DNA from 4 places in the Kitasatospora sp. NPDC127116 genome. Region 1 is predicted to be linked to each of the others. Evidence: riboswitches for the same ligand, from Rfam matches in the RefSeq annotation. Region 1 holds a riboswitch; each other region holds the start of a gene.
What was found. Region 1 has a riboswitch for cobalamin ahead of ACFVHV_RS26695 (peptidase). Riboswitches for the same ligand answer to the same signal wherever they lie in the genome.
Positions count from the first base shown of each region.

Region 1 (4,204 bases):
CGGCGCCTGGATCGGCTACGGTCACCGCGCCGAGACCGAGTACCCCATCCGCAAGCTCACCGACGGTGAGCGGATCGAACTCGGCGACGTCACCGTCCAGGTCCTCGAAACCCCCGGCCACACACCCGAGTCGATCAGCATCCTGGTCTTCGAGCAGCCCGACGACACCGTCCCGTACGGTGTGCTCACCGGCGACGCGCTGTTCATCGGCGATGTCGGCCGCCCCGACCTGCTCGCCTCGGCCGGCGTCACCGCCGCCGAACTCGGCGCGATGCTCTACGACAGCGTCCACCGCAAGCTGCTCGCTCTGCCCGACGAGACCCTCGTCTTCCCCGCCCACGGTGCCGGCTCGGCCTGCGGCAAGAACCTCTCCGCCGACCGCCAGTCCACCATCGGGGCGCAGCGACTGACCAACTACGCCTGCCGGCCCATGGACCAGGACACCTTCGTCCGCATCGTCACCGCCGGCCAGTCCACCGCCCCCGCCTACTTCGGCCACGACGCCGCCCTCAACCGGAAGGACCGCCCGCTGCTCGATCCCGCGAACGCAGCCCGCCCGCTGTGCCCCGAGGGCTTCAAGGAGGCCCGTAACGCGGGCGCCGTCGTCCTCGACGCCCGCAGCCCCCAGGACTTCGGCGCGGGACACATCCGCGGCGCCATCAACGTCCCCGTCGACGGCCGCTTCGCCGAACAGGCCGGCACCGTCCTCACCCCCGACAGCAGCATCGCGATCATCGCCCCGCAGGACCGCGAGGGCGAGGTCGTCACCCGCCTCGCCCGCATCGGCTTCGACCGCATCGCCGGTTACCTGCGCAACCCCGGCAACGCCCTGCCCGCCCTCGCCGACGAGGTCGCCCCCGCCGGCCGCCTCACCGCCGACCAGCTCCGTACCGCCCTCACCGACGCGCAGCCCCCCACCGTCCTGGACGTGCGCACCTGCGGTGAGCGCGAAACCGGCTCCATCGAAGGATCCGTGCACATCCCCCTGACCGAACTCCCGGGCCGCCTCGACGAGATCCCCACCGACCGCCCCCTCGTCGTCCACTGCGCCAGCGGCCACCGCTCCTCCATCGCCGCCAGCCTGCTGCGCCACCACGGTCTCGCCGAGGTCTCCGACCTCCTCGGGGGCTACAGCGGCTGGCACGCCCTCACCCGCCCCGCTCAAGCGTCATGAGGCCTGGACCAAGGGCGAGCCTCACTGCGAACCGGACGGCCCCGTCGTCGGTGGTGATCAGGTCGTCGGCCTGGCCGGCCTCGTCGGCCTCGTCGGCCTCGGCTCGGTGATGACGAGGCCACTGTTCAACGGGGATTCGGGCCCGGGGTCTCTTGACCCGCTGTTCGGGGCATCGCCATGATGGGCCGTCATGTTGTGACTCCGCCGATGGGGGAAGTCCGGTTCGAATCCGGCGCTGACCCGCAACGGTAGGCCGCCGACCCCGCGTCGGCGGCGAGCCCGAGTACCCGTCGGCGGAGGTGTGTCACCCCTCCTCCCGTCGTGGTCTGCGGGCCGGAGCCCGCTGGCCCCTCGGCGCTCGCCGACGCCTTCCGGGCCCCTGCGCGCGGGCCCGGAAAGGCAGCCCATGCCCGCCGTTCGCCGCTCCCTCGGCCCGCTCGCGATACCCGCCCTCGCCCTCGCCACCCTGTTCCCGGCGGCGGCCACCGCCCATGCCGCTCCCGCCGCCGCGACCTCGTCGCCGACGGTCCGTCCCGACGCCGCCGCCGGCGGTTGGCTGGCCCGGCAGCTCGTCGACGGTGACCACTTCGAGTCCGTGTTCAACGGCACCGCCTACCCCGACCAGGGCCTGACCATCGACGCCGTGCTGGCCTTCGCGGCCTCGCACAGCTCCGACGAGGCCGCCGCGAAGGCCACCGCCTGGCTGGCGAAGCCCGAGGTCATCGGCGGCTACCTCGGCGACGGCACCACCGAGGCCTACGCGGGCGCGACGGCCAAGCTGCTGCTCGCCGTCGAGGTGCGCGGCGGGAACGCGGCGTCCTTCGGTGGCGTCGATCTGCCGGCCCGGCTGCGCTCGCTCCAGACCGCCGAGGGCCGCTTCTCGGACCGCTCGCAGTGGGGCGACTACAGCAACGCCTTCGGCCAGTCGCTGGCCCTGATCGCCCTGCACCGCACGCCCGGTGACGCCCCGGCGGCGGCCGTGGACTACCTCGCCAACAGCCAGTGCGCGGACGGCGGCTTCCCCGTCTCCTTCGGCCAGGCGACCTGCACCGGCGACCCGGACGCCACCGCGCTCGCCGTCCAGGCCCTCGCCGCCACCGGCCGCACCGCAAAGGCGAACGGGGGCCTCGGCTGGCTGGCCGCGCACCAGAACGCCGACGGCGGGTTCGCGGCCGCCGGGGCGACCACGTCCAACGCCAACACCACCGGCCTCGCCACCCAGGCGCTGCTGGCCGGCGGGCGCTTCGGCGCCGGCCTCAAGGGCTGGAGCCGGCTGGTGAAGTTCCAGCAGGGCTGCTCGGCCGACCCTGCCGTGCGCGGTGCGGTCGCCTACGACGCCTCCGGCTTCAACGCGGGCAACGGCGCCCGGGCCACCGCGCAGGCCGTCCTCGGCCTCGCCGGCACCCCGCTCGCCACGCTCTCCGCCGCCGGGGCCCGCCCGGACGCGCCCACCCTGGCCTGCCCGGCCCCGGCCGCGTACTGAACACGCCCGAAACCAGGAGGAGTTCACCGATGAGCGACACCCTCACTCCGGCGCGCCCGGTCCGCCGTACGCTCGGCTCGATCGCCGCGGCCGCCGCCCTCACCGCCGGTCTGCTCGGCGTCTCCGCCGTCCAGGCCCCGCAGGCTCGGGCCGCCGCTTGCGGCGGGACCACCGGCGTCACGGTCGTGGTCGACTTCACCGCTGTCGGCGGCGGCATCCAGACCGGCTGTGCGCTCGGCGACCCGGCCAGCGGCCTGGCCGCGCTGACCGGCGCCGGATTCAGCTACGCCTTCCACCCGCGCTTCCCGGGTTTCGTCTGCACCGTCAACAGCCTGCCGACAACCTGCACCAACCCCACCGGCAGCGCCTACTGGTCGTACTGGCACGCCCAGCACGGCGGCCCCTGGTCGTACAGCGGCCTCGGCGCGGGCAGCTACAACCCGGCCCCCGGCGACGTCGAGGGCTGGTCCTTCGGTGCCGGCGCCCAACCCGGCATCACCGCTCCCTGACCCGCCTGCCCGTACACGTCGACGCCCCGGCCTCCCCGACGAGGGAGGCCGGGGCACAGGGGTCGGGCGTGAGGTGCCCGCCGGCGCCGGACGAGGTGGTCGTGCAGCAGTACGCTGCCGACCGCCGCAGCCGAGCACGCACGGCCGCCGCGGGACTGCCGCCGCGGCTTCGCCCTGTCGGTGGATCAGCTGCCGTAGCTCAGCGAGACGGTGTCGCCGAGGTGGACGGTGGCGGCCCGGGTGGCGGCGGTGGCGGTGGCGCCGTCCAGGCCGACCTTCCAGGTGGAGGAGCCGCTGTTCGCGGTGCCGTTGAGCGCGGTGACGGTGCCGCCGCCGGTGGACGGGGTGACGGAGGTGACGCAGCCGCTCGGAGTGGCGGTGGCCGCCGCGTCGAGGACGTCGCCGAGGGTCGTGGTGGTGCCGGTGGGGGTGAGGGTGACGGCGCAGACCTTGAGGTTGCTGGTGCCGTCGTCGACGACCAGTGCGAGCCGGGCGGCCGTACCCGCGGTGAAGCCGGTGGTGGCGGCCCAGGCGGGTTCGCCCGCGGTGGTCGGCGCCGGCGGGGTGGCGGTGAACCCGGCGCCGGCGACGGCGCGCAGGCCGTCGACGGAGGCGTACGGGGACGGGGAGGTGTCGGTGGGCAGGTACTTGAAGCCGCCACCGGGCTTGAACTGCTGGGCGACGAGGAAGTCGACCGGGGTCTTGCCGGTGCCGCTGGTGAAGTCGGTGCCCTGGGGGTTGATGCCGCAGGCGTTGAGGCCGGACACGGCCCAGCCGTTGGAGTCGGTGTTGACGCCGAACATGGCGTTGAAGGCGCCGGAGGAGGCGAGCTTGCCCTTGAGGAAGTTCTTCGCGGCCACGATCGCGGCGTCGGTGCCCGGGACGCCGCCGACACACAGGGAGGCCATGGCGGCACCGGTCATGTCGATGTCGCTGCCCTGGGCGAGCGCGGTCGGGTCGCCGGCGGCCTTGCTGTAGTTCCAGCCGCCGTCGTTGTGCTGGTTGGCGCGCACGGTCGCGACCGAGGCGTTCAGCAGG
Region 1 is NZ_JBHXTL010000073.1:28,047-32,250, reverse strand. It holds gene ACFVHV_RS26700 (rhodanese-like domain-containing protein) at 1-1,174, shown strand, start outside; cobalamin riboswitch at 1,363-1,484, shown strand; gene ACFVHV_RS26695 (peptidase) at 1,581-2,657, shown strand; gene ACFVHV_RS26690 (flagellar hook-length control protein FliK) at 2,687-3,166, shown strand; gene ACFVHV_RS26685 (hypothetical protein) at 3,352-4,204, opposite strand, start outside.

Region 2 (4,204 bases), on a different contig from region 1:
GCCCGGGTGCTCGTCGGTGAGGGCGTGGAAGCCGCGCGGGGCGTGGTCGTGCGGGTCGAAGGGGTAGCGCCGCAGGCTGACCTCGGTGCCCTCGCTCCGGCCCTCGACGTCGTAGGCGGTGGGCCGGTCGACGGTGCCGGGGCACGGGGCCGGCCTGGGGTAGGGCGGCAGGGCCGGTTCGTCCCCGGGCTCGTCCAGCCCGGCCAGGAAGGAGTGCAGCAGCGGGCGCAGCAGCCGGGCGGATTCGCCGCGGTGGGCGAGCGAGCGGTCGGTGATCGCGCTCAGGTCGGCCGGGTCCCGGGCGAGGGCCTGTTCGACCTGGGCGGCGAGGTCCCCGTCCGGGTCGAGGACGGGCGCTGCCTGGCCGAAGGCGTAGCCGGGGGAGCGGGGGTCGAGTTCGGCGGCGCCGGTGGCGACGAGCAGGGTGCGGTGGTTCAGGGCGGCGCCGTAGACGGTGACCGAGCCGTGGTCGCCGATCACGCAGTCGGCGGCGACGAGCGCGGCCTGCCAGCCCTGGTGGGGCGGGATCAGGCGCAGGCCCATCCGGCGGGCGTCGTCGAGCAGCGCCTCGGGGTCGTGGCGGCTCCACACGTTGGGGTGCAGGACGACGGCGACCGTGTACTCGTCGGCGGGGAGCCGGCGGACCAGCCGCCGGGGGAGGTCCGGGCGGCGGCCGAACAAGGAGTGCTCGCTCCAGGTGGAGCTGACGACGACGAGCCGTCGGCCGCCGGTGGCGCCGAGTGCGGCGCGGTAGCCGTCGCGGGAGCGCCGGCTGCCGAGCATCCGGTCGAAGCAGGGGTCGCCGACCACCCGGGCGACGTCCAGCGCCTCGGGGCAGGAGACCCGCAGCCGGTCCAGCTGCTCGGGGTGGGAGAGGCCGAGGACGTCCACGAACACCCGTCCGCGGTGGGTGAGTTCGTTGCGGGACAGACCGGCGGCGGTGACCGTGTCGCCGGTGGACTCGGTGACCAGCCGGTTGTAGCCGACGCCGTGCGGGAGGACGACGAGGCGGGCGTCCAGCCGGTGCATGGAGGAGTGGACGGCGCAGGCGACGGCCAGGTCGAAGCGGCGGCTGACGGCGTCCTCCCAGTCCAGCACGGTGAAGCCGGGCAGGCCGTGCAGGTACTCGTCCAGGGCGCGGTCGGCGAAGGCGGAGCCGGGGTTGACGGTGAAGTACCGGTCGATGCCGTCCGGGTTCAGCAGGGTCAGGACGTCCAGGACCCGGGTGGCCGAGGTGAGGGTGCGGGCGACCGCCAGCACGCGGGCCCTGACCGGTCGGGTGTTCCACCGGTCGGCGGGCCAGGCGTGGGGGCGGGACGGCACGTCATGATCGTACTCATCCGCTCCGGCCGCGGCGCGGTTCCGGGGCCGGGCCAGTGGGTCAGCCCGTGGCCGCGGTGGGCTCGTGGTGTTCACCGGCGGCGCACTCGTCGAGGAGGGGGCGCATGGCCTCGTCCACGAGCTGGTAGCGCACCACGCGTCCGTCCCGGTCGCCGGTGACCACGCCGGCCGTGCGGAGCAGCCGCAGGGCCTGGGAGACGGCGGGGTCGCGCATGCCGGTGGCGACCGCGAGGTCGGTGACGGCGAGCGGCCCGGCCCGGTGGAGGGCGAGCAGCAGGGCGAGCCGGCCGGGGTCGGCGAGCAGGGAGAACCGCTCGGCCCAGGACCGGACGTGGGCCGGGTCGCCGATCGCGGCGATGGCCTCGCAGACCCGGTGCCCGTCGATGGTGCGGTGGCCCGCGCGGTCGGCCGGTACGAGATGCATGCGGACATTCTCGCAGGCGGCGGTCTGTGATCCTGGACACCTGCGCAGGTGCGCAACCTTGCACGGGTCGGGGCGTGACCCCTACGGTGTTCCCCGCCGTGGTGCTCGGGAAGACCGGTGACGGACCCTCAGGGGTCCCAGCCCGGAGCGGCCCTCGCCACTGTGATCGGGTCGTTCCTCCGTCCGCGGAGGAACGTCGTCCGTACCCATGGAGCCACTGGGCGCCTCGTGCGCTTGGGAAGGCGGGTGCGGGTGTCCCGTCAGCCAGGAGACCGGCCACGGCATCTCACGAGGTTTTCCACGAGGTGCTGGAGCGTGATCCGCAGATGACCCTGCCCGAAACCGTTGCCGCCGGGGCCGAACCGGCCCCCTCCGCGCTGCCCAGCTTCCAGTGGCGGCGCGAGGACACCGTCCGTACCGCCGGGCTGATGGCGGTGATCGTGGCCATGCACGTGGTGGCCTTCGGCACGCTGATCTTCCTGGTCGCACCCGAGAAGTACGCGGTCGGTACCCAGGTCTTCGGGGTGGGCCTGGGTATCACCGCGTACACCCTCGGGATGCGGCACGCCTTCGACGCCGACCACATCGCGGTGATCGACAACACCACCAGAAAGCTGATGGCGGACGGCAAGCGGCCGGTCTCGGTGGGCTTCTGGTTCGCCCTCGGGCACTCCTCGATGGTGGTGCTGATGGCCGCCCTGGTGGCGGGCGGCGCGCAGCTGGCGAACACCCTGATGGACGACGAGTCGGCCACCCACAAGTGGCTCGGCGTGATCGGGACGACCACCTCCGGCGTGTTCCTCTACCTGATCGGCGCGCTCAACCTGGCGGCGCTGCTCGGCATCCTCAGGGTGTTCCGATCGATGCGGGCCGGGAAGTTCGACGAGAAGGAGCTGGAGGCCCACCTCGACTCGCGCGGCTTCATGGCCCGGGTGCTGAACCGGGCGACCCGTTCGATCACCCGGCCCGGGCAGATGTTCCCGGTGGGCATGGTGCTGGGGCTGGGCTTCGACACCGCGACCGAGGTCACCCTGATGGTGATGGCCGGCTCGGGCGCCGCCTCCGGGCTGCCCTGGTACGCGATCGTCTGCCTGCCGCTGCTGTTCGCGGCCGGGATGAGCCTGTTCGACACCCTGGACGGGACGTTCATGAACTTCGCGTACCAGTGGGCCTTCGCCAACCCGGTGCGGAAGGTGTACTACAACCTGACCATCACCGGTCTGTCGATCGCGGTGGCCTTCGTCATCGGCACCATCGAGCTGGTCGGGGTGCTGCACGAGAAGCTCGATCTGACCGACCCGGTCACCGGCTTCATCGCCGACATCTCACTGGACAACGTCGGCTACGCCATCGCCGGGCTGTTCGTGGTCGTCTGGGCGATCGCGATCGGGTACTGGAAGCTCGCCGGGGTCGAGAAGCGCTGGACGCCCGAGGGCTCCTGAGCCACCCGGCCGCGAGCGGCGGCCTGCCCGCGCACGCCGGAACGGCGCCTCCCCGCGGTGGGGAGGCGCCGTGCGCGTTCCGGGGGGCCTGGTGCGCCCCGGGCCGGCGCTCCTCACGGAAGTCGACGTGCCGGCCGGCGACCGGGTCGCACTCGCACACGACCGGAAGTGACATATCCGTGACGGAGCGTAGCGACCGGTAGGGGTCCGAGGGGCCGCCGGGGGTGCGGGGCCCCCTCGGCGGCACGCTGCGTGGGGGGCGGGGTGAGGGCCCGAGGGGGACGGTGCCGCGGTCGCGCAGGGGGGCGCGCAAGGGGTATTGGGGGTTCTGCCGGGGGTGCTCGGCGGGCGCTTCGGGCCGGGGGTTCGTAGGCTCGACGCATGGCGGATGCGTACGCGGGGCGGCGGGAGCGGGTGAGGGAGCACTGCAGTGCGGCCGGGGCCGATGCGGCGCTGATCACCCGCGCGGCGAACGTGCGGTACCTGACGGGCTGCGCGCCCTGCGGGGCGAGCCTGCTGCTGACCAGGGAGCGGGCGCTGCTCGCGCTGCCGGACGATCTGCCGCCGGACGACTCCGGGGAGCACCTGATCGCCCCGGACGTCACCCGGCTGCCGGTGGCGGCCGGGTCGGACTCCGCGCTGGCCGTCGCGGCCGTCGCCGCGCGGTCCGGGGTGTCGGGACTGGCGGTGGAGGAGCACGACCTGACCGTCACCCGGCACCGGGCGGTGGGGGGCCTGACCGAGGGGGCCCGGCTGGTGGACCTCGCCCAGACGGTCGAGCGGCTGCGGGTGGTCAAGGACGAGCACGAGATCGCCGACCTGCGGATCGCCGCCGAGATCGCCGACCAGGCGCTGGGCGAGCTGCTGGAGTCGATCCTGGTCGGCCGCACCGAGCGGCACCTGGCGATGGAGCTGGAGCGCCGGATGATCGACCACGGCGCCGACCGGGCCGCCTTCCCGGTCTCGGTCGGCACCGGCAGCCACTCCGGCCAGGCCG
Region 2 is NZ_JBHXTL010000025.1:19,169-23,372, reverse strand. It holds gene ACFVHV_RS13075 (hypothetical protein) at 1-1,323, opposite strand, end outside; gene ACFVHV_RS13070 (metalloregulator ArsR/SmtB family transcription factor) at 1,382-1,765, opposite strand; cobalamin riboswitch at 1,848-2,061, shown strand; gene ACFVHV_RS13065 (HoxN/HupN/NixA family nickel/cobalt transporter) at 2,092-3,207, shown strand; gene ACFVHV_RS13060 (aminopeptidase P family protein) at 3,589-4,204, shown strand, end outside.
Region 2: it holds a riboswitch for cobalamin, as region 1 does, so the genes downstream of both, ACFVHV_RS13065 (HoxN/HupN/NixA family nickel/cobalt transporter) here and ACFVHV_RS26695 (peptidase) in region 1, are expected to answer to the same signal.

Region 3 (4,204 bases), on a different contig from region 1:
GCGGCCAGCTTCTCGGCGCTGCCGAAGGGCGCGATCCGGTCCTCGGGGCTGTGCAGGAGAAGGGTGGGCACCCGCAGGTCGGTGCCGTCGGCGATGCGGGCGAAGTCGGCGAGGTCGACGCCGGTGCGGCCCTCCGCGGCCAGGGCCCCGAGCTCGGCGGCGACGCCCTGGAACCCGGCCCGGGCGGCGTCCCGGCGGGCGGAGACCGGGAGGTCGAGCACCGGCGAGTCGAGGATGAGGCCGCTGACGGCGTGCGGCCACGCGGTGCGGGCCGCGGTCTGGAGGGCCGTGGTCGCGCCGACCGACCAGCCGTAGAGGATCACCTTGCCCGCGCCGCTGTCGAGCGCCAGCCGTACCGCCGCCTCGATGTCGCGCCACTCGGTCTCGCCGAAGTGGCTGAGCCCGTCCGGGGAGGCGGGGGCGCCCTGGTCGCCGCGGTAGGTGACGGCGAGGGCGGGCAGGCCGAGCCGGTCGAGGACGGGGAGCACCGGGAGGGTCTGCTGGCGGTCGGCCTCGGGGCCGTGCACCAGGATCACCCAGGTGCCGCGCTTGCCGTCGAGCCGCCAGGCGGGAAGGGCGCCGAGCTCGCCGTCGGCGGTGGTGTCGGTGAAGGGGAGACCGAGTGCCTCGGTGGGGTCGCCGAGGTGGACCCGGGGGGTGAAGCGGACCTCGGTGCCGGGGGTGAGCGTGCCCCGGTCGGCGCGGAGCAGCCGGCGGGTGACGCCCCGCTCGTCGCTGTGCAGGACCTCCTCGACGACCGCGTGCCCGCCGTCCGCCCACTCGACCGCCCAGCGGCCGGGGCGCAGGCTCTCGGGGCCGCGGGTGAAGGTGACGCGGCCGGGGGCGAGGCCGCGGACCAGGACCGGCCCGGACTTCGGGACGGCGGCCACCGGACGGACCGTCCGCTCGGAGGCCCGACGGCCGATCACCAGCACGGCGGCCCCGACCGCGGCGGCCGCCACGACGGCGGCGGTTCCCCAACGCATTTCGCTCCCCGCTCTGTTGCTCACGGACCGGACGGTGTTCGGGCACCAGTTCACCGGCGCTCCGTCCGCCCGGCCACCGGGCTGGGCCGTCCGGGTCACCCGGGCGGCGGCCCGGCGGCGCCGAGGAGGTGCCGGGAGCGGGCGGCAGGGGTGTCGGTGGTGAGGGCGGGGCGGCGGAGCCGGCGGTGCCCCGGTGGGAGGGGACGTGGTGTTCCCGGTGGAGGGCGGCCCCGCGCCGGCGATCCCCCGGCGCGTCGGCGGCGTCCGCGTGTGACCAACCCCTCCGTGACCTCGGTTGACTCCCGGTTCGGGCCCGTGATGGGATCCTGGGGCCAAACGGAGGCATGGAGAGGAAGCCGGTGGAATTCCGGCGCGGTCCCGCCACTGTCACCGGGGAGCACGCTCGGAACATCGCCACGGCGGCCGTCGACGGCCGCTGGAAGGCTCCGGGGGTGCGTTCGACCCGGAAGCCAGGAGACTCTCGCCCCCGTCACGTCGATCCAGGGCGCGGACCCTGAGTGAGGACACGCACGCGATGCAGGCTGCCCCGCCCCACCGGACTCCGAGCTGCCTTCCGCCGTGCCCCCGATGACCCCGCTCGGGCCCTCCTCCTCGCCGCGCCCGCTGGCCCGCGCCGCCGCGTTCGCGCTCGGCGCCGTCGCGGGCCATGTCGCCGACGCCCGCTTCGCCGACCCCCGCCGGGGCCATCCGGTGGCCGTCTTCGGCAGCGCCGCGACCCGGCTGGAGCGTCGGCTGTGGCGCGACGACCGCGGCGCGGGGGCCGGGTACACGGCGCTGTGCGTGGGCGCGGTCGCGGCGGGCGCGCTCGCCCTGGACCGTACGGTGGGCCGGCGTCCGCTGGGCCGGGCGGTGCTGGCGGCGGCCGCGACCTGGACGGTGCTCGGCGGCACCTCGCTGACCCGGGAGGCGCGCACCATCGGCCGCTCGCTGGCCGCGGGCGACCTCGCGGCCGCCCGGGAGCGGCTGCCGCACCTGTGCGGGCGGGACCCGAGCGCGCTGGACGGGCAGCAGATCGCCCGGGCGGTGGTCGAGTCGGTGGCCGAGAACACCGCCGACGCCGTGGTGAACGCGCTGACCTGGGGCGCCCTGGCCGGCACGCCCGGCCTGCTGGCCTTCCGCGCCGTGAACACCCTGGACGCGATGGTGGGTCACCGCTCACCGCGCCACGCCCGGTTCGGCTGGGCCTCGGCCCGGCTGGACGACCTGGCGGGCTGGCCGGGCGCCCGGCTGACGGCGCTGCTGACGGTGGCCGCCGCGCCCGAGCCCCGTACGGCCTGGCGGGTCTGGCGGCGCGACGGCTCCGCGCACCCGAGCCCGAACGCGGGCCAGGCCGAGGCGGCGTTCGCCGGCGCGGTGGGCGTACGGCTGGGCGGGGCGCTGCGGTACGGCGAGCGGGTGGAGCACCGGCCCGTGCTGGGTGCGGAGCTGCGGCCGGTGACGGTGGACGACATCGAGCGCGCCTGTGCGCTCTCCCGGCGGGTGGGCGCACTGGCGCTGGGTACGACGGTCGCGGGGCACGTCCTGCTGCGGATGCTGCTGAGGAAGAGGGGACGGGCATGAGCAAGGCGCTGCTGGTCGCGGGGACGACCTCGGACGCGGGCAAGAGCGTGGTGACGGCCGGGATCTGCCGTTGGCTCGTCCGCCAGGGCGTGCGGGTCGCGCCGTTCAAGGCGCAGAACATGTCGCTCAATTCCTTCGTCACCGCCGACGGCGCCGAGATCGGCCGCGCCCAGGCGATGCAGGCGCAGGCCGCCCGGGTGGAGCCGGAGGCGGCGATGAACCCGGTGCTGCTCAAGCCGGGCGCGGACGGCCGCAGCCAGGTGGTGCTGCTCGGCAGGCCGGTGGCGGAGGTGGGCGCGCTGGACTACCGCGAGCGCAAGCCCGTCCTGCTGGAGCGTGCCCTGGAGTGCCTGGCGGACCTGCGCGGCCGCTACGACGTGGTGGTCTGCGAGGGCGCGGGCTCGCCCGCCGAGATCAACCTGCGCGACCGCGACATCGCCAACATGGGCCTGGCGACGGCCGCCGCCCTGCCGGTGGTGGTGGTCGGGGACATCGACCGCGGCGGGGTCTTCGCGGCGATGTACGGGACGCTGGCGCTGCTGTCGGCGGAGGACCAGCGGCACGTGGCCGGCTGGTTCGTCAACAAGTTCCGCGGTGACGCGCGGCTGCTCGCGCCCGGGCTGGAGATGCTGCACGGGCTGACCGGCCGTCCGGTGCTGGGCACGCTGCCGATGCTGCCCGGGCTCTGGCTGGACGCCGAGGACTCGCTGGACCTGTCGACGGTGGTGGACCGGGCGGACGGGCCCGGGCCGTACGGCGCGGACGTGCTGCGGGTGGCCGTGGTGCGCTTCCCGCGGCTGTCCAACTTCACCGACATGGACGCGCTCGCGCAGGAGCCGGGCGTGCTGGTGCGCTGGGCGACCCGCCCGGAGGAGCTGGCCGACGCCGACCTGGTGGTGCTGCCCGGGACCCGGGCCACCGTCGCCGACCTCGCCTGGCTGCGCGAGCGCGGCCTGGAGCCGGCGCTGCGGGCGCGGGCGGCGGCCGGGCTGCCGGTCCTCGGGGTCTGCGGCGGCTACCAGATGCTGGCGCGCTCGATCGTGGACGAGGTCGAGTCGAAGGCGGGGGCCGTCGAGGGCCTCGGCCTGCTGCCGACGCAGGTGCGGTTCGGCGCCGAGAAGGTGCTGGCGCGGCCGGTCGGCGAGGCGTTCGGGCAGCGGGTGGAGGGCTACGAGATCCACCACGGGGTGGTCACCGTCGAGGGCGGGGACACGTTCGTCTCCGACGGCCGGGGGCGGAGTCTGGACGGCTGCCGGGTGGGCCCGGTCTGGGGCACGACCTGGCACGGCGCGCTGGAGAACGACGGGTTCCGCCGCGAACTCCTGCGCGAGGTCGCCGCGTTGTCGGGCCGGGCGTTCGTCCCGGCCCCGGACACCTCCTTCGCCGCGGCGCGCGAGGCCCGGCTGGACCGGCTGGGCGACCTGATCGAGGAGCACGCCGACACCGACGCGCTGTGGAAGCTGATCGAGGGCGGGGTGCCGGCGGCCGGATCGCTGCCGTTCGTCCCGCCCGGGGCCCCTGGGAGTGACGCATGAGCCGGGTACGGCGGCAGTGCCGGCTACGGCAGCAGAGCCGGGCAGGATCACGGGACCAGGCAGGATCACGAAGCCGGGCAGGATCACGAAGCCGGGCAGGAT
Region 3 is NZ_JBHXTL010000076.1:23,949-28,152, forward strand. It holds gene ACFVHV_RS27355 (alpha/beta hydrolase) at 1-986, opposite strand, end outside; cobalamin riboswitch at 1,335-1,467, shown strand; gene ACFVHV_RS27360 (cobalamin biosynthesis protein) at 1,575-2,567, shown strand; gene ACFVHV_RS27365 (cobyric acid synthase) at 2,564-4,102, shown strand.
Region 3: it holds a riboswitch for cobalamin, as region 1 does, so the genes downstream of both, ACFVHV_RS27360 (cobalamin biosynthesis protein) here and ACFVHV_RS26695 (peptidase) in region 1, are expected to answer to the same signal.

Region 4 (4,204 bases), on a different contig from region 1:
CTGGCAGGGGATGTACGCGCTCGTGCTGGAGCGCCACGACCGCCGCAGGACCGTCGCCGAAGCCCTCGGCATGAGCTTCAGCCGGGTCCGGGCGCTGCGCCGGCTCGCCGCCGGCCCGATCACCCTGCGGGAGCTGGCCGAGCGGCTGACCGCCGACCCGCCGTACACCAGCGTCATCGTGGACGACCTGGTGCGGCGCGGGCTCGCCGAGCGCATCACCAACCCGGCGGACCGGCGCTCCAAGCTGGTCCACCTCACCGAGGAGGGCGAGGCCAAGGCCGCGCTCGCCACCGGGATCCTCGCCACGCCGCCGGACGCGCTGCTCGCGCTGCCGCCGGAGGACCTCCGCGCGCTCGACCGGGTGGTGGCGAAGCTCCTGGACTGAGGGCTGCCGCCCGACGCGGCGGGCGTGGATCCGGGAGTCGGGACACCGGTCGCGGGTGGTCCGTGTTCTCCGCGAGGACGGAGACGGGCACGCATGAGTCCGGGCCGCTGTTCCCGTTCCGCCGCCGTTCCGCCGTTCCGCCGTTCCGCCGTGCTGCCGTGCTGCCGTGCTGCCGTGTTGCCGACCGCCGGGGCCCATTGCCCTTGACGGTCCGTCAATCTCCTTTCTCCGCAGGCCCGCACGCCGATCGTGCGGGCTGTTCGGGAACTGTTCCGCCATCGCCATCGCCGTCGGCGACGCCCGGATCGCCGGGCGCCGGGCGCCGGGCGTGCCGTCCGTCCGTCGGACTTCCGGCAGCGTCGGGTCAGCCGTCCGAGCGTCGCAGCAGGTAGGTGTCCATGATCCAGCCCTTGCGCTCCCGGGCCCGCTCACGCAGCTCGCGGATGCGCGGGGCGGCCTCGGCGAGCGGACCGGAGACGAGCACCTCGTCGGGGGTGCCGAGGTAGGCGCCGTAGTGGATCTCCAGCCCCTCGGGGTCGATCCCGGCGAAGGCGGCCCGGCCGTCGAGCATCACCACCACGTCGTCCACCCCCTCGGGGAAACCCTCGGCGAGGCGGCGGCCGGTGGTGATCTGCACCGGCCGCCCGACCCGGGTCAATGTGGTGCGGTGCCGGGCGGCGAGCGCGGAGACGCTGCTGATGCCCGGGACCACCTCGTACTCGAAGGGCATGCCGCCCCGGTTCGACACGTCGTCCACCACGGCGATGACGCTGTCGTAGAGGGCGGGGTCGCCCCAGACCAGGAAGGCGCCGTGCTCGCCCGGGCCGAGGTGCTCGGCGACCAGCCGTTCGACCAGATCGGCGCGGCGGACGCGCCAGTCGTCCACGGCGGCCGCGTACGCGGGGGTGGCGCGGTCCCGTTCGGCGTCCGGCGCCGCGACCACGCGGTGCCCGGGCCGTCCGTGGTCGGCCAGCATCCGGCGACGCAGCGCGATCAGGTCCTGCCGTTCCTCGCTCTTGTCGAGGATGAAGAAGACGTCGGTGCGACCGATCGCCTTGACCGCCTGCAGGGTGAGGTGGTCGGGGTCGCCCGCGCCGATGCCGATGACGAAGATGTGCCGCATGGGAGCCATTCTGCCGTTCGCCCCCGGGTGCGCCGCCCGGGGCCGGGCGCGGAGCCCGCGTCTCACCACGCGGACGCCTTGCGAGATTTCCGCCTCGACGCCGACGGTTTGCCCCTAAGCTGGCGGTGCAGCTGGTTCGCCCTGTCCGCCAGGCAGGCGCGTCGCAAGAGGGAACCCGGTGGGAATCCGGGACTGCCCCGCAGCGGTGAGTGGGAACGACCGCCGTCATACGCACTGGACCCGGGACGGGTCTGGGAAGCGACGGCCAGTAGGTGTCCGCCCCGGTTTCGGCCGAGGTGGGTGTGCCCGCGAGTCCGAAGACCTGCCACTGCCCGTGCGCGAGCGTTCGCGCGCGGCCATCCGGTGACCTCGTGGGCGGGTCGGCGACCATATCGGGCGGAGCCGCGCACGGGTGCGGTCGTCCGTCCGGTCCGTCATCCCTTCGCGTCCTCGTGCCGTCACCGGGCACTTGAGGATCCAGACTCGCGAAGGAGAGTCCCTTGACCACGAAGTCCGCAGCCGCGGCGAGCGTCGCCACCGCCCACGGATACCCCCGCCAGGGCCGGGGCCGTGAATTGAAGAAGGCGATCGAGGGGTACTGGAGGGGCGCGGTCGCGGCCGAGGCGCTGCTGGCGACCGCCGCCGACCTGCGTCGGACGAACTGGGCGCAGCTCGTCGAGGCGGGGGTCGCGGAGGTGCCGACCGGCGACTTCTCGCTCTACGACCACGTGCTGGACACCACGGTGGCGGTCGGCGCGATCCCGCCGCGGCACCGGGAGGCGGTCGACGCCGACCCGCTGGCCGGGTACTTCGCGATGGCGCGCGGCAACCAGGACGTCGCCCCGTTGGAGATGACCAAGTGGTTCGACACCAACTACCACTACCTGGTGCCTGAGTTGGGCCCGGACACGGTGTTCGCCGCGAACCCGGCCAAGGCGGTCGGCGAGCTGCGCGAGGCGCTGCTGCTCGGCCACGCCGCCCGGCCGGTGCTGGTCGGGCCGGTCAGCTACCTGCTGCTCGCCAAGCCGGCGCCCGGGGTGGCCGCCGACTTCCAGCCGATCACCCTGCTGGACCGGCTGCTGCCCGTCTACGCCCGGCTGCTGGCCGAGTTGCGTGCCGCCGGCGCCGCGTGGGTGCAGCTGGACGAGCCCGCGCTGGTGCAGGACCGCACCCCGGCCGAGCTCAACGCGGCCGCCCGCGCCTACCGCGAGCTGGGCGGTCTCACCGAGCGGCCCAAGCTGCTGGTCGCGAGCTACTTCGACCGGCTCGGCGAGGCGCTGCCGGTGCTGGCCAAGGCCCCGGTCGAGGGCCTGGCGCTGGACTTCACCGGCCCGGCCGCCGTCAACCTGGAGGACCTCGCCGCCGCCGGCGGCCTGCCCGGCAAGCGGCTGGTGGCGGGGGTGATCGACGGGCGCAACATCTGGATCAACGACCTGGAGAAGTCGCTGGCGACCCTGGCGACCCTGCTCGGCCTCGCCGGCACCGTCGACGTGGCGCCGTCCTGCTCGCTGCTGCACGTGCCGATCGACGCCGCCGCGGAGCGCGACATCGACCCGCAGATCGCCCGCTGGCTGGCCTTCGCCCGACAGAAGGCCGGCGAGGCGGCACTGCTCGCCCGGGGCCTGCGCGAGGGCACCGGCGCGATCACCGCCGAGCTCGCCGCCAACCGCGCCGACCTCGCCTCCCGCGCCAACTCCCCGATCACCCGCGACCCGGCGGTGCGCGCCCGCGCCGCCGCCGTCACCGCCGACGACACCCGGCGCGCCCAGGCGTACCCGCAGCGGGCCGAGGCCCAGCGCGCCCGGCTCGGGCTGCCGCTGCTGCCGACCACCACCATCGGCTCCTTTCCCCAGACCGCCGAACTGCGCACCGCCCGCGCCGATCTGACGGCGGGTCGGATCGACGCCCCGGCCTACCGGGAGCGGATGGAGGCGGAGGTCCGCGAGGTCGTCGCCTACCAGGAGAAGGCCGGGCTGGACGTCCTGGTGCACGGCGAGCCCGAGCGCAACGACATGGTCCAGTACTTCGCCGAGCAGCTCACCGGCTACCTCGCCACCCGGCACGGCTGGGTCCAGTCGTACGGCACCCGGTACGTGCGCCCGCCGGTGCTGGCCGGGGACATCTCCCGTCCGCACCCGATGACCACCGACTGGTTCCGCTACGCGCAGGGCCTGACCGACCGCCCGGTCAAGGGCATGCTCACCGGCCCGGTCACCATGCTCGCCTGGTCCTTCGTCCGCGACGACCAGCCGCTCGCCGACACCGCCCGGCAGGTGGCCCTCGCCCTGCGCGACGAGGTCGTCGACCTGGAGGCGGCCGGCGCCGCCGTCGTGCAGGTCGACGAGCCGGCGCTGCGCGAGACCCTCCCGCTGCGGGCCGCCGCCCGCCCGGCGTACCTGGCGTGGGCCACCGAGGCCTTCCGCCTCGCCACCTCCGGCGTCCGCGCGGACACCCAGATCCACACCCACATGTGCTACGCCGAGTTCGGCGCGATCATGACGGCGATCGACGAACTCGACGCGGACGTCATCTCCCTGGAGGCCACCCGCTCCCACATGGAGGTGGCCGGCGAGCTGGCCGAGGCGGGCTATCCGCGCGAGGTCGGCCCCGGCGTCTGGGACATCCACTCCCCGCGCGTCCCCAGTACCGACGAAGCCGTCTCGTTGTTGCGCGCGGGCCTGGCGGCGATCCCGGCG
Region 4 is NZ_JBHXTL010000129.1:239-4,442, reverse strand. It holds gene ACFVHV_RS35440 (MarR family transcriptional regulator) at 1-385, shown strand, start outside; gene cobF (precorrin-6A synthase (deacetylating)) at 750-1,508, opposite strand; cobalamin riboswitch at 1,624-1,853, shown strand; gene metE (5-methyltetrahydropteroyltriglutamate--homocysteine S-methyltransferase) at 2,009-4,204, shown strand, end outside.
Region 4: it holds a riboswitch for cobalamin, as region 1 does, so the genes downstream of both, metE (5-methyltetrahydropteroyltriglutamate--homocysteine S-methyltransferase) here and ACFVHV_RS26695 (peptidase) in region 1, are expected to answer to the same signal.